Regions from separate parts of the Streptomyces sp. NPDC058145 genome, predicted to be linked through region 1. Evidence: riboswitches for the same ligand, from Rfam matches in the RefSeq annotation. Region 1 holds a riboswitch; each other region holds the start of a gene.
What was found. A riboswitch is a leader RNA that binds a small molecule or an ion and turns the genes downstream of it on or off. The one in region 1 is predicted to bind cobalamin.
Positions count from the first base shown of each region.

Region 1 (3,264 bases):
TCTTCACCAACATCGAGCGGATCATCGCCCACCTGGGCCGCCACATCGCGCGACAGGGCCCCAAGCGGGAACCCAACCAGTGCGACGAGCAGGCGTGGGTCTACGACATCGGCGAAAACGGTGACTGCTCGGTGGACGCGCTGATCTGCGACAACACCGCCGACCTCGTGCACGCCTTCCGGCAGTGGCCCACTGCCAAGGCGTCCTTCGCCACCAAGTTCGTGAACCCGGATCTCCTGGCGCTGGATCCGCGGGGCCGCACCCGCGTGCGCTTCTCGGTCATGCCCGGCGAGGACTCCCGGCTGCTGGACATCCGGACGTCACCGGTGGCCGAGCGCATCGGCGCCGCGGCCGACTTCCTGGACGCGGGGTACGAGGTGCACTTCAACCTCTCCCCCGTGGTCCTGCGCCCCGGGTGGCAGGAGGCCTGGACCGAGCTGCTCCGCCAGCTCGACGACGTGCTCCCGGACCGGGTCAAACGGCAGGCGGCCGCCGAAGTGATCATGCTGACCCACAACCGGGAGCTGCACGAGGTGAACCTCGGCTGGCATCCGCGCGCCGAGGAGATGCTCTGGCAGCCCGGCATCCAGCAGGGCAAACGCTCCGAGAACGGGGCGCTGAACGTGCGCTACGACCACCTGGTCAAAGCGAGGGCCGTGGACGAGCTGCGCGGGCTCGTCGCGGCGCACGCTCCCTGGCTGCGCGTCCGGTACGCCTTCTGAGCAGGGCCCCGCGGTCCGCTTCTGACGACGGCCGCGGGGTCCGCGGCGAACGCGTGAGGCACCGGCCCGCGAGCGGGTCGGCGCCTCACGCCTCGCGCCGGAGCGCCGGGGACCTCAGTGGTGCGCGGCCGGGGCGCGCGGACCTGTGGCCTGCCGCTCGCCGGCCGTGCGCTGCGCGGTGAGCACGCGTTCCGCCAGGACGCCGAAGACCAGCCCGAAAGCGGTCCACAGGGTCGCCTGGACGGCCAGCGCCGCCAGCCGGAACTGCCACAGCAGACTCGGGGAGAAGTCCTTGGGGACCTCGTCGACGGCCGGCAGGAACGCGTAGGCGAGCCCGGCGACCAGGAGGAAGAACGCGCCCGCGGCCACCGTCGCGTTCCAGTTGCCCAGACGGGGGGCGAGCCGCTTGCCGAGGATCACCGTAGCGACCGCCAGCAGCACGCTCAGGACCATCATCAGGAAGTACAGCGTCGTGCGCTTGCCGATCGTGTCGGGGTCGCCGACGGACGGCGGGTTGGCCGGGTACTTCAGGAAGGGCACGACGTAGACGGCGACGAGGCCGGCGGCCGCCAGGAGCAGCGCGCTCGCGCGCGGCCCGAAGCGGCCGATGCGGCCCAGCGCGAAGCAGTAGGCGAGCGCGGCGATGCCGCCGAACGCGATGCCGTAGACCAGCACGCCGGTGGACAGGCCGGCGGTCGACTGCATCGTGCGGGAGACCGCCTCCATACCGTGTTCGTGGGAGTGCGCCTCTTCGTAGGCGATGGCCGAGTCGACCCGCGGCTCACCGAGGAAGTAGGCGACGACGAGGGCGAGCAGGCCCGCGGCGAGTCCCGCGAGCATGCCACGCACCAACAGATTCCGGACGGTTGCCGAGTTCATGAGCTCGTACGTTTCCTCGCCCCGGTCAGTGGCAGGGGAAGCCGAGCAGATGCCGGGCGTCGTGCACCCACTCGTGCACGTTCTCGCCGGACATCACGGAGGTCGCGCCCTGTTCGGCGCCGACGAAGTAAAGCAGGACCAGCATCAGGACGCCGAAGAAGACCGCCCAGGGGGCGATGGCGCCGATCGGCAGCTTGGCGGGAATGACGGTGGGGTCGGTGCTGGGCTGAACGGCGGACTGCGCCATGGCAGGACCTCCTGGGGAACTCGCGTCCCTGCTCGGTGGTGCACGGGACGACGGGCGGGTCTGACTTGCCCGGCTCGCACCAGGAGTGGTGTGAACGGGGCTTACAGTGGCGCGACCGTGCCGGATTCCCACCGGCTTCCGCATTCCGTCGTCGATATCGTCGCGAACGTACCGCGAAGCGCGGGTGCAGCCAAGGGCGCACGGGTGCGGGGCGGTGCGCCCCCGCAGCCGCCCTACGCTTGAAATCCCCGTGCCGAAAGGGCCGTTGCCCATGAAAGCGACCTCATGACGACCCGAGTGATGTTGATCTCACCGGCGATGAACCCGGCCGTGCGGGAGGCCCGCTTCGACGACGGGTGCTCACTCGAGGCGGCCGGCGCCGCGCGCGCCCGGTCGGCAGCGGACGAACTGCGGCCGGCCGCCCCGGTCCTCGTCTCCCCCACCGTCCGGTGCCGGGAGACGGCGGCCGCGCTGGGTCTCGACGCACGTGCCGAACCCGCTCTGGCCGGGCTCGACATGGGCCGCTGGCGGGGGCGGACCCTCGACGAGGTCGGCGCCCGGGAGCCGGAGGCGCTGGCCCGGTGGCTGGCCGACCCCGCGGCGAACCCGCACGGCGGGGAGTCGGTGCGCCTTCTGTGCGCCCGGGTCGGGGGCTGGCTGGAAGAGGCCGCCCGGTCCGCGGGCCGCACGGTGGCGGTGGTCGAGCCGGAGGTCGTGCGGGCCGTGACGGTGCGGGTGCTCGGCGCACCGGAGGCCGCCTTCTGGCGGATCGACGTACCGCCCCTGACCGCCACCGAGTTCACCGGCCGGGCGGGGCGCTGGAACGTGGCGCTGGGGACGGCGCTGGGCCGGGGTCGGGCCTGAGCGGCACCGGGACGTGAACCCCGCACGCTGGACGCGCCACTGACGACACGTGAGACTGAATGAGATCCGAGCTCCCGTGCTCCAGGACGGTGACCATGCAAGAGGAACTGCCCCGCGTCGAACTCACCCCACAGGCCGCGGAGCTGGTGCGCCGGCTGCGGGCCGAACACGGACCACTGATGTTCCATCAGTCGGGCGGCTGCTGCGACGGCAGCGCCCCCATGTGCTACCCGGACGGCGAGTTCCGTACCGGCGGTTCGGACGTGCTGCTGGCCGAGCTGGTGGTGGACGGCGTCGAGGAGCCCGTGACCTTCTGGATGTCACGGAGCCAGTACGAGGCCTGGAGCCACACCCGGCTGATCGTGGACGTGGTACCCGGACGAGGAAGCGGTTTCTCGCTGGAGGCACCCGAGGGCGTGCGTTTTCTCACCCGTTCTCGCGTAGTCGACGCCTAGCCGTCCCGTACGTCGCCGTCGTCTGGTGCACTTCCCCTGAGCACTGGTGACAGTTGACGAGGCATCAGGGGGCGCGGTGACGCGAGTTCGGCGGCAG
Region 1 covers NZ_JBHVUH010000003.1:491,249-494,512, forward strand. The annotation lists gene ACFVVO_RS09090 (spore photoproduct lyase family protein) at 1-722, shown strand, start outside; gene ACFVVO_RS09095 (CbtA family protein) at 837-1,601, opposite strand; gene ACFVVO_RS09100 (CbtB-domain containing protein) at 1,627-1,848, opposite strand; cobalamin riboswitch at 1,884-2,035, opposite strand; gene ACFVVO_RS09105 (histidine phosphatase family protein) at 2,134-2,712, shown strand; gene ACFVVO_RS09110 (DUF779 domain-containing protein) at 2,808-3,167, shown strand; gene ACFVVO_RS09115 (phosphodiester glycosidase family protein) at 3,244-3,264, shown strand, end outside.

Region 2 (3,264 bases), on a different contig from region 1:
GTAGAAGGGGCTCAGCCACAGGGCGTCGACGCCGAGCCAGGCGAGGTGGTTCAGGCGCTGGGTGACTCCCCTGAGGTCGCCGAGCCCGTCGCCGTCGGCGTCGGCGAAGCTGCGCGGATACACCTGGTAGACGACGGCCTGGCGCCACCAGTCGGGGTTCCGGGACGAGAGGTCTGCCATACGGGCTCCCTTCGGGAAGGACGACAGTACAGAGACTGTCCACATTGCCCGGAAAGGGAACCTTCAGGCGATGGGGAGTGGATCATTCCCCGTGTGATGAAGTTGTGACGGCTCCATGAACGAGCCCTGCATTCACGCAGGTTGACAGGTTTCAACAGGGCCGATCACCATGGCCTCACACTGTGGCGCATGTGACCAATGGGCCGCGTGTCTCTCTGACTTCTTCCGCTCACTCGAGCTTCTGCGATGGGATATCCATGTCCATAGCCAGACGTGTCACCGCGCGCCGCCTGCTGGGGACGGGCGCCGCGTCACTCGCCCTCTGCGCCGCCTCGATCGCCGCCGCCTCCGGCGCCTGGGCCCACGGCGCGCACGGCGGTGACGGCTGGAAGGCCGGCGGCCACTACGCGCCCGGCACCGGCGCGGGCACCGAGACCGGCACCGACCGCTGCCAGTTCTCGCTGGACGGCGTGAACTTCTTCGACTCGGTCAAGGTGGACGACCAGAACCTCAAGCCGACCGAGGACGGCAAGGTCCACGTCAAGGTCCGCGCCGCCGGGGACGCCGCCGGCTGCACCGCCTCACTCGCCTCCTACCTCGCCCACGGCGCGAGCTTCGCCACCTCCGGCGAGCAGGTCTTCGTCGACTTCGACACGGTGGCCGTCAAGCCGGGCGAGACCGACTCCCTCGATATCGCGGTACCGGACGCGGGCTGCTTCGCGCAGATCGACCTGTACCGGGGCGCGGTCAGGTTCGACGGCAAGTCCGACGCGAACGACGGCTTCGAGCACGGGGACCTGCCCAAGGGCCCGGACCACCCGGTCATCAAGGACAAGCTGATCGCGGCCTGGAACGGCGGCGCGAAGGACTGCACCAGCACCCCTGAGGAGCCGCAGTCCCCGTCGCCGAGCGCTCCCGCGCAGGACTCGCCCGCGCCGAGCGCCTCGGAGTCGTCCGCGGCACCGTCCCCGGCCTCCTCGGAGTCCGTGCCGGCCCCGTCCGCCTCCGCATCGCGGGCCGGCTCCGCACCCACGCCGGACGGTGGCGGTGACGACGGGGGCGACCTCGCGGAGACCGGTGGCGGCGGCGACTCGGGGCTGATCGCGGGCGGGGCCGCCGTGCTGGTCGCCGGCGGCGCCGCGTTCGTGCTCCTCGCGCGCCGCAAGCGGGGCGCCCAGGGCTGACCGTTCCCGCGGCGCACGCGCTCAGGGCTTGAGCGCCCACGACCCCCGCCGCTCGCGGCAGCCGCAAGGCCTGCGAGACGGCGGGGGTCGTTCCTCATGTGATCTTGGGTACCTGCGCCGGTGCGCGGCTATGCGGACGACCGCTCACCTGCCTACGGTGGGCGGGCCGTGGTGCTCGGGAAGTCGGTGACGGCCCCTCAGGGGTCCATGCCGACGCGGCCCTCGCCACTGTGATCGGGGAGTTCCCGTCCCGTCCGGCATCCGCCGGGCCACTGGCCGTTCGTACGGCTGGGAAGGCAGGGACGGCGAACGCACCACCCCGTAAGCCAGGAGACCGGCCACGGCAGCTCACGAGATGATCCACGAGGTGCTGGAGCGTGAATCCGATGGCCGATGCCGCTGCCTTCCGATGGCGACGCGAGGACACGATCAGGACGGCGGGGCTGCTGGCGGTGATCGCCGCCCTGCACGTCGTCGCCTTCGGGGTGCTGTTCCTGCTCGTCTCCCCCGGGCACTACAAGGTCGGCCAGGACGTCTTCGGCGTCGGCCTCGGCGTCACCGCCTACACCCTCGGCATGCGGCACGCCTTCGACGCCGACCACATCGCCGCGATCGACAACACCACCCGCAAGCTGATGGCCGACGGCAGACGGCCGGTGTCGGTGGGCTTCTGGTTCGCGCTGGGGCACTCCAGCGTGGTGGTGCTGCTGGCCCTGCTGATCGCGGGCGGCACCCGGCTCGCCGGCCGGGTCATGGACGAGCACTCGCGCACCCACCAGGTACTCGGCTTCATGGGCACGACGATCTCCGGCACGTTCCTCTACCTCATCGCCGCGCTCAACCTGGTCGCGCTGGCCGGCATCCTGAGGGTGTTCCGGGCGATGCGGTCCGGCACGTACGACGAGCGGGCGCTTGAACAGCACCTGGACTCGCGGGGGTTCATGAACCGGGTCCTGGGGCGGCTGACCAGGTCGGTCTCCCGGCCGGGCCAGATGTTCCCGCTGGGCTTCCTGTTCGGGCTCGGCTTCGACACGGCCACCGAGGTCACGCTGATGGTGATGGCCGGGTCGGGCGCGGCGGCCGGACTGCCCTGGTACGCGGTCCTGTGCCTGCCGCTGCTCTTCGCCGCCGGGATGAGCCTGTTCGACACCCTCGACGGCACGTTCATGAACTTCGCCTACCAGTGGGCGTTCTCCAACCCGGTCCGCAAGGTGTTCTACAACCTCACGATCACCGGGCTGTCCATCGCCGTCGCCTTCTTCATCGGCACCATCGAGCTGGTCGGCGTCCTGCACGAGAAGTTCGCCCTGGGCGACGCCGTGACCGGCTGGATCGCCCGGCTCGACCTGGACAGCGTCGGCTACGTCATCGTCGGGCTGTTCGTGGTGGTGTGGGCGGCGGCGCTGGCGTACTGGCGGCTGGCGCGGGTGGAGGAACGCTGGGCGTCACGGGTCCCGGCGACGTCCGACTGACCCCGGGCCCGCGACCCGTCCCCGCGGCTCACCCCGCCGGACCCCGAAACCCTTCGACGGTCTCCAGGTACAGCTTCACGAACCGGTCCACGTCCACCTCCAACGCCACGTCCACCAGGGCCTGTTCGCGGGCGCCCTCGTGGATCTCGGACTCGCCGGGGCGGGGGCGGCGGTCGACGAGCGTCTGGCCGCGGGCCGGACCGGGGGCCAGGGAGACCTCGACCGGCAGACGCCGGGTGGTGATGCCCCCCGGATCGGCGACCGCGCACACCGCGCCCGCGTCACCGAGTCCGCCCGCCTCCTCGGCCTCCGGCGCGCCGCCCTGCGCGGCGGGCCGGTGGGCGAGGAGTTCCCCGGCCAGCCGGGTGCCCGGATCGGCGCTGCCGCGCAGCCGGTGCACATCGGTGCCGGGCACGACGACCCGCATG
Region 2 covers NZ_JBHVUH010000004.1:128,912-132,175, forward strand. The annotation lists gene ACFVVO_RS10575 (glycoside hydrolase family 13 protein) at 1-180, opposite strand, end outside; gene ACFVVO_RS10580 (LAETG motif-containing sortase-dependent surface protein) at 438-1,364, shown strand; cobalamin riboswitch at 1,517-1,722, shown strand; gene ACFVVO_RS10585 (HoxN/HupN/NixA family nickel/cobalt transporter) at 1,751-2,836, shown strand; gene ACFVVO_RS10590 (nucleoside hydrolase) at 2,865-3,264, opposite strand, start outside.
Region 2: another riboswitch for cobalamin. It lies ahead of ACFVVO_RS10585 (HoxN/HupN/NixA family nickel/cobalt transporter); the one in region 1 lies ahead of ACFVVO_RS09100 (CbtB-domain containing protein).

Region 3 (3,264 bases), on a different contig from region 1:
GCGGTTGGCGGCGTCCTTGAAGGTCATCCAGCCGTTGCCGGTCTGCGCGAGGGTGCGCATCATGCGGCCGTACAGGTCCCGGGCGGGCATCGTCTTCTTCGCGAGCCCGGCGGCCTCCGCCCTGCGGTACGCGGCGTCGAACTCCTCGCCCCACAGGTCGACCAGCTCCGGCACGTCCGCCGGGGAGAACAGCGACCACCGCTCGTCGGCGTTGACCCGGCGCATGAACTCGTCCGGGATCCAGTGCGCGAGGTTCAGGTTGTGCGTACGGCGGGCGTCCTCACCGGTGTTGTCGCGCAGCTCCAGGAACTCCTCGATGTCGGAGTGCCAGGTCTCCAGGTACACCGCGGCCGCGCCCTTGCGCCGGCCGCCCTGGTTCACCGCGGCCACCGAGGCGTCCAGCGTCTTCAGGAACGGCACGATCCCGTTGGAGTGCCCGTTGGTGCCCCGGATCAGCGAACCGCGGCTGCGGATACGGGAGTACGAGAGGCCGATGCCGCCGGCGTGCTTGGAGAGGCGGGCTACCTGGTGGTAGCGGTCGTAGATGGAGTCCAGCTCGTCCAGCGGGGAGTCGAGGAGGTAGCAGGACGACATCTGCGGATGCCGGGTGCCGGAGTTGAAGAGGGTGGGGGAGGAGGGCAGGTAGTCGAGCCGGCTCATCAGCCCGTACAGCGCGGCGACTTCGTCCACGGAGCGGGCGGTGTCGTCCTCGGCCAGTCCGGCGGCGACGCGCAGCAGGAAGTACTGGGGCGTCTCGATCACCTCGCGGGTGATGGGGTGGCGGAGGAGGTAGCGGCTGTGCAGCGTGCGCAGGCCGAAGTAGCCGAAGCGGTCGTCGGCCGCCGTGTCGACCAGCGTGTCGAGCCGTTCGGCGTGCAGCCGTACGAACTCCGCGGTCCGGTCGGCGACAAGGCCCTCACGGTGGCCCACGGCGACGGACCCGGTGAAGGACGTGACGCCCTGCGAGGCGGCCTCGGCGCGGATGGAGATGGTCAGCAGCCGGGCGGCCAGCCGGGAGTAGGCGGGGTCCTCGGAGATGAGGCCGGCGGCCGCCTCGGTGGCCAGCTCGCGCAACTCCGCCTCGTCGGCCCGGGCGGACCGGCCGCGCAGCGCGGCCGCGGCGACCCGGCCGGGGTCGGCGTGGGGGAGGTCGGCGGTCAGCTCGGTCAGGGTCCGCAGCAGCGCGGCACCGGGACCGTCGGTCTCCACCGGGGCTCCGCTCGCCGGGATGACTGAAGCCGGGTCGGCTGGCGCGATGGTCACGTGGGGCTCTCCCTCGCTCGGCACGGGGCCTTGCGGAGAGCAGGGGGCAGCGCGAGCGCGCACGGCGTCGCGTCCCCGGCCCATTCCGCGAGGCCCGGACGTCGATGAGCACCCGGACCGGACGGCCGGGCGCGCGCTGCCGACAGGTCCTCGGACTGAAACAGGCGTGCGGAAACACGCGAGTACACCGTTGCGGGACAGTTCCGGATTCGCACCGGATTCCCCTGGGCGACAGCGAGGATGAGCATACATCTTGTGCCAGCCTGCCGTGTCACCCCCACATGTTGTGCCTGTTGCGTGTTGTGGTGGCTCCGCAGGGTCAACTCGCATGACAGCGGGCCGCCGGGGGTCGTGCCCTCGGCGGCCCGCTGTCGGGTGGTTCGTGACCGGTCGCGCTAGTGGGTGCTTCCCGCGGTGGCGGGCGGGAGTTCCACCTCGACCCCCGGGTCGCCCGCGTCCGCCGTGTAGTCCTCCGGCCTGGTCTCGTCGAGGCCCTCCGGGGCCTTCACGGCCTTCAGGACGAAGGTGAGCACCACGGTGACCACGACGTTGAGCACGAACGCCGTGAGGCCGATGTAGCCGATCTCCCCGATGCCCGGGATCTCCTTCGCGGAGCCGCCGAAGTGCTTCTGGGTCGGCGAGGCCACCCCGTACGCGGCGAGCGTGCCGTACACCATGCCGACCGCCCAGCCGGCGAGCAGTGCCCAGCGGTGGAACCAGCGGGTGAACAGGCCGCCGACCAGGGCCGGGAAGGTCTGCAGGATCCAGATGCCGCCCAGCAGCTGGAAGTTGATGGCGACCGTCTTGTCCATCGTCAGGACGAAGACCAGCGCGCCCACCTTCACCAGCAGCGACACGATCTTGGAGACCCGGGTCTCCTCCTTCGGCGTGGCGTCCGGCTTGATGAAGTCCTTGTAGATGTTGCGGGTGAACAGGTTCGCCGCCGCGATGGACATGATGGCCGCGGGCACCAGGGCGCCGATGCCGATCGCCGCGAAGGCCACACCCGCGAACCAGTCCGGGAACATGTCCTCGAAGAGCTGCGGGATCGCCAGCTGACCGTTGGTGACCTTGACCCCGGCCGCGATCGCCATGAAGCCGAGCAGGGCCAGCAGACCCAGCATCAGCGAGTACAGCGGCAGGAGTGTGGTGTTGCGGCGGATCACCTCACGACTCCTGGACGACAGGGTCGCGGTGATCGAGTGCGGGTACATGAACAGGGCGAGCGCGGAACCGAGCGCCAGGGTGGCGTACGTCCACTGGCCCGCCTCCGGCGGGGCGAGCGCGCCGCGCGGCTTGCCGGTCGCCGGGTTGACCTGGCTGAAGGCGTCGCCCGCCTTGGCGAAGACGTCGTCGAACCCGCCCAGCTTGATCGGGATGTAGATGATCGCCACCGCGATGACGATGTAGATCAGCGTGTCCTTCACGAACGCGATCAGGGCGGGGGCACGCAGCCCGGACGAGTAGGTGTACGCGGCCAGCACGCCGAAGGCGATGAGCAGCGGCAGGTCCTTCACGAACCAGTTGGTGCTCTCGCCGCCGCCGACGCCCATCACGTCCAGCACCGCCTGGATGCCCACGAGCTGCAACGCGATGTACGGCATCGTCGCGAGGATGCCGGTGACCGCCACGGCCAGCGACAGGCCCTTGGAGCCGAACCGGCCGCGCACGAAGTCCGAGGTCGTGACGTAGCCGTGGCGGTGCGAGACCGACCACAGGCGGGGCAGGAACGTGAAGATCAGCGGGTAGACGAGGATCGTGTACGGGACCGCGAAGAAGCCGGCCGCGCCCGCCGCGTAGATCGCCGCCGGTACGGCGACGAAGGTGTACGCCGTGTACAGGTCGCCGCCGAGCAGGAACCAGGTGATCCAGGTGCCGAACGACCTTCCGCCCAGGCCCCATTCGTCCAGGGAGTGCTCGTTGTCGGCCCTGCGCCAGCGTGCGGCCAGGAAGCCCATGACCGTGACGGCCAGGAAGAAGAAGATGAAGACGCCGAGCGCG
Region 3 covers NZ_JBHVUH010000001.1:791,432-794,695, forward strand. The annotation lists gene ACFVVO_RS03690 (ribonucleoside-diphosphate reductase subunit alpha) at 1-1,263, opposite strand, end outside; cobalamin riboswitch at 1,387-1,541, opposite strand; gene mctP (monocarboxylate uptake permease MctP) at 1,659-3,264, opposite strand, start outside.
Region 3: another riboswitch for cobalamin. It lies ahead of ACFVVO_RS03690 (ribonucleoside-diphosphate reductase subunit alpha); the one in region 1 lies ahead of ACFVVO_RS09100 (CbtB-domain containing protein).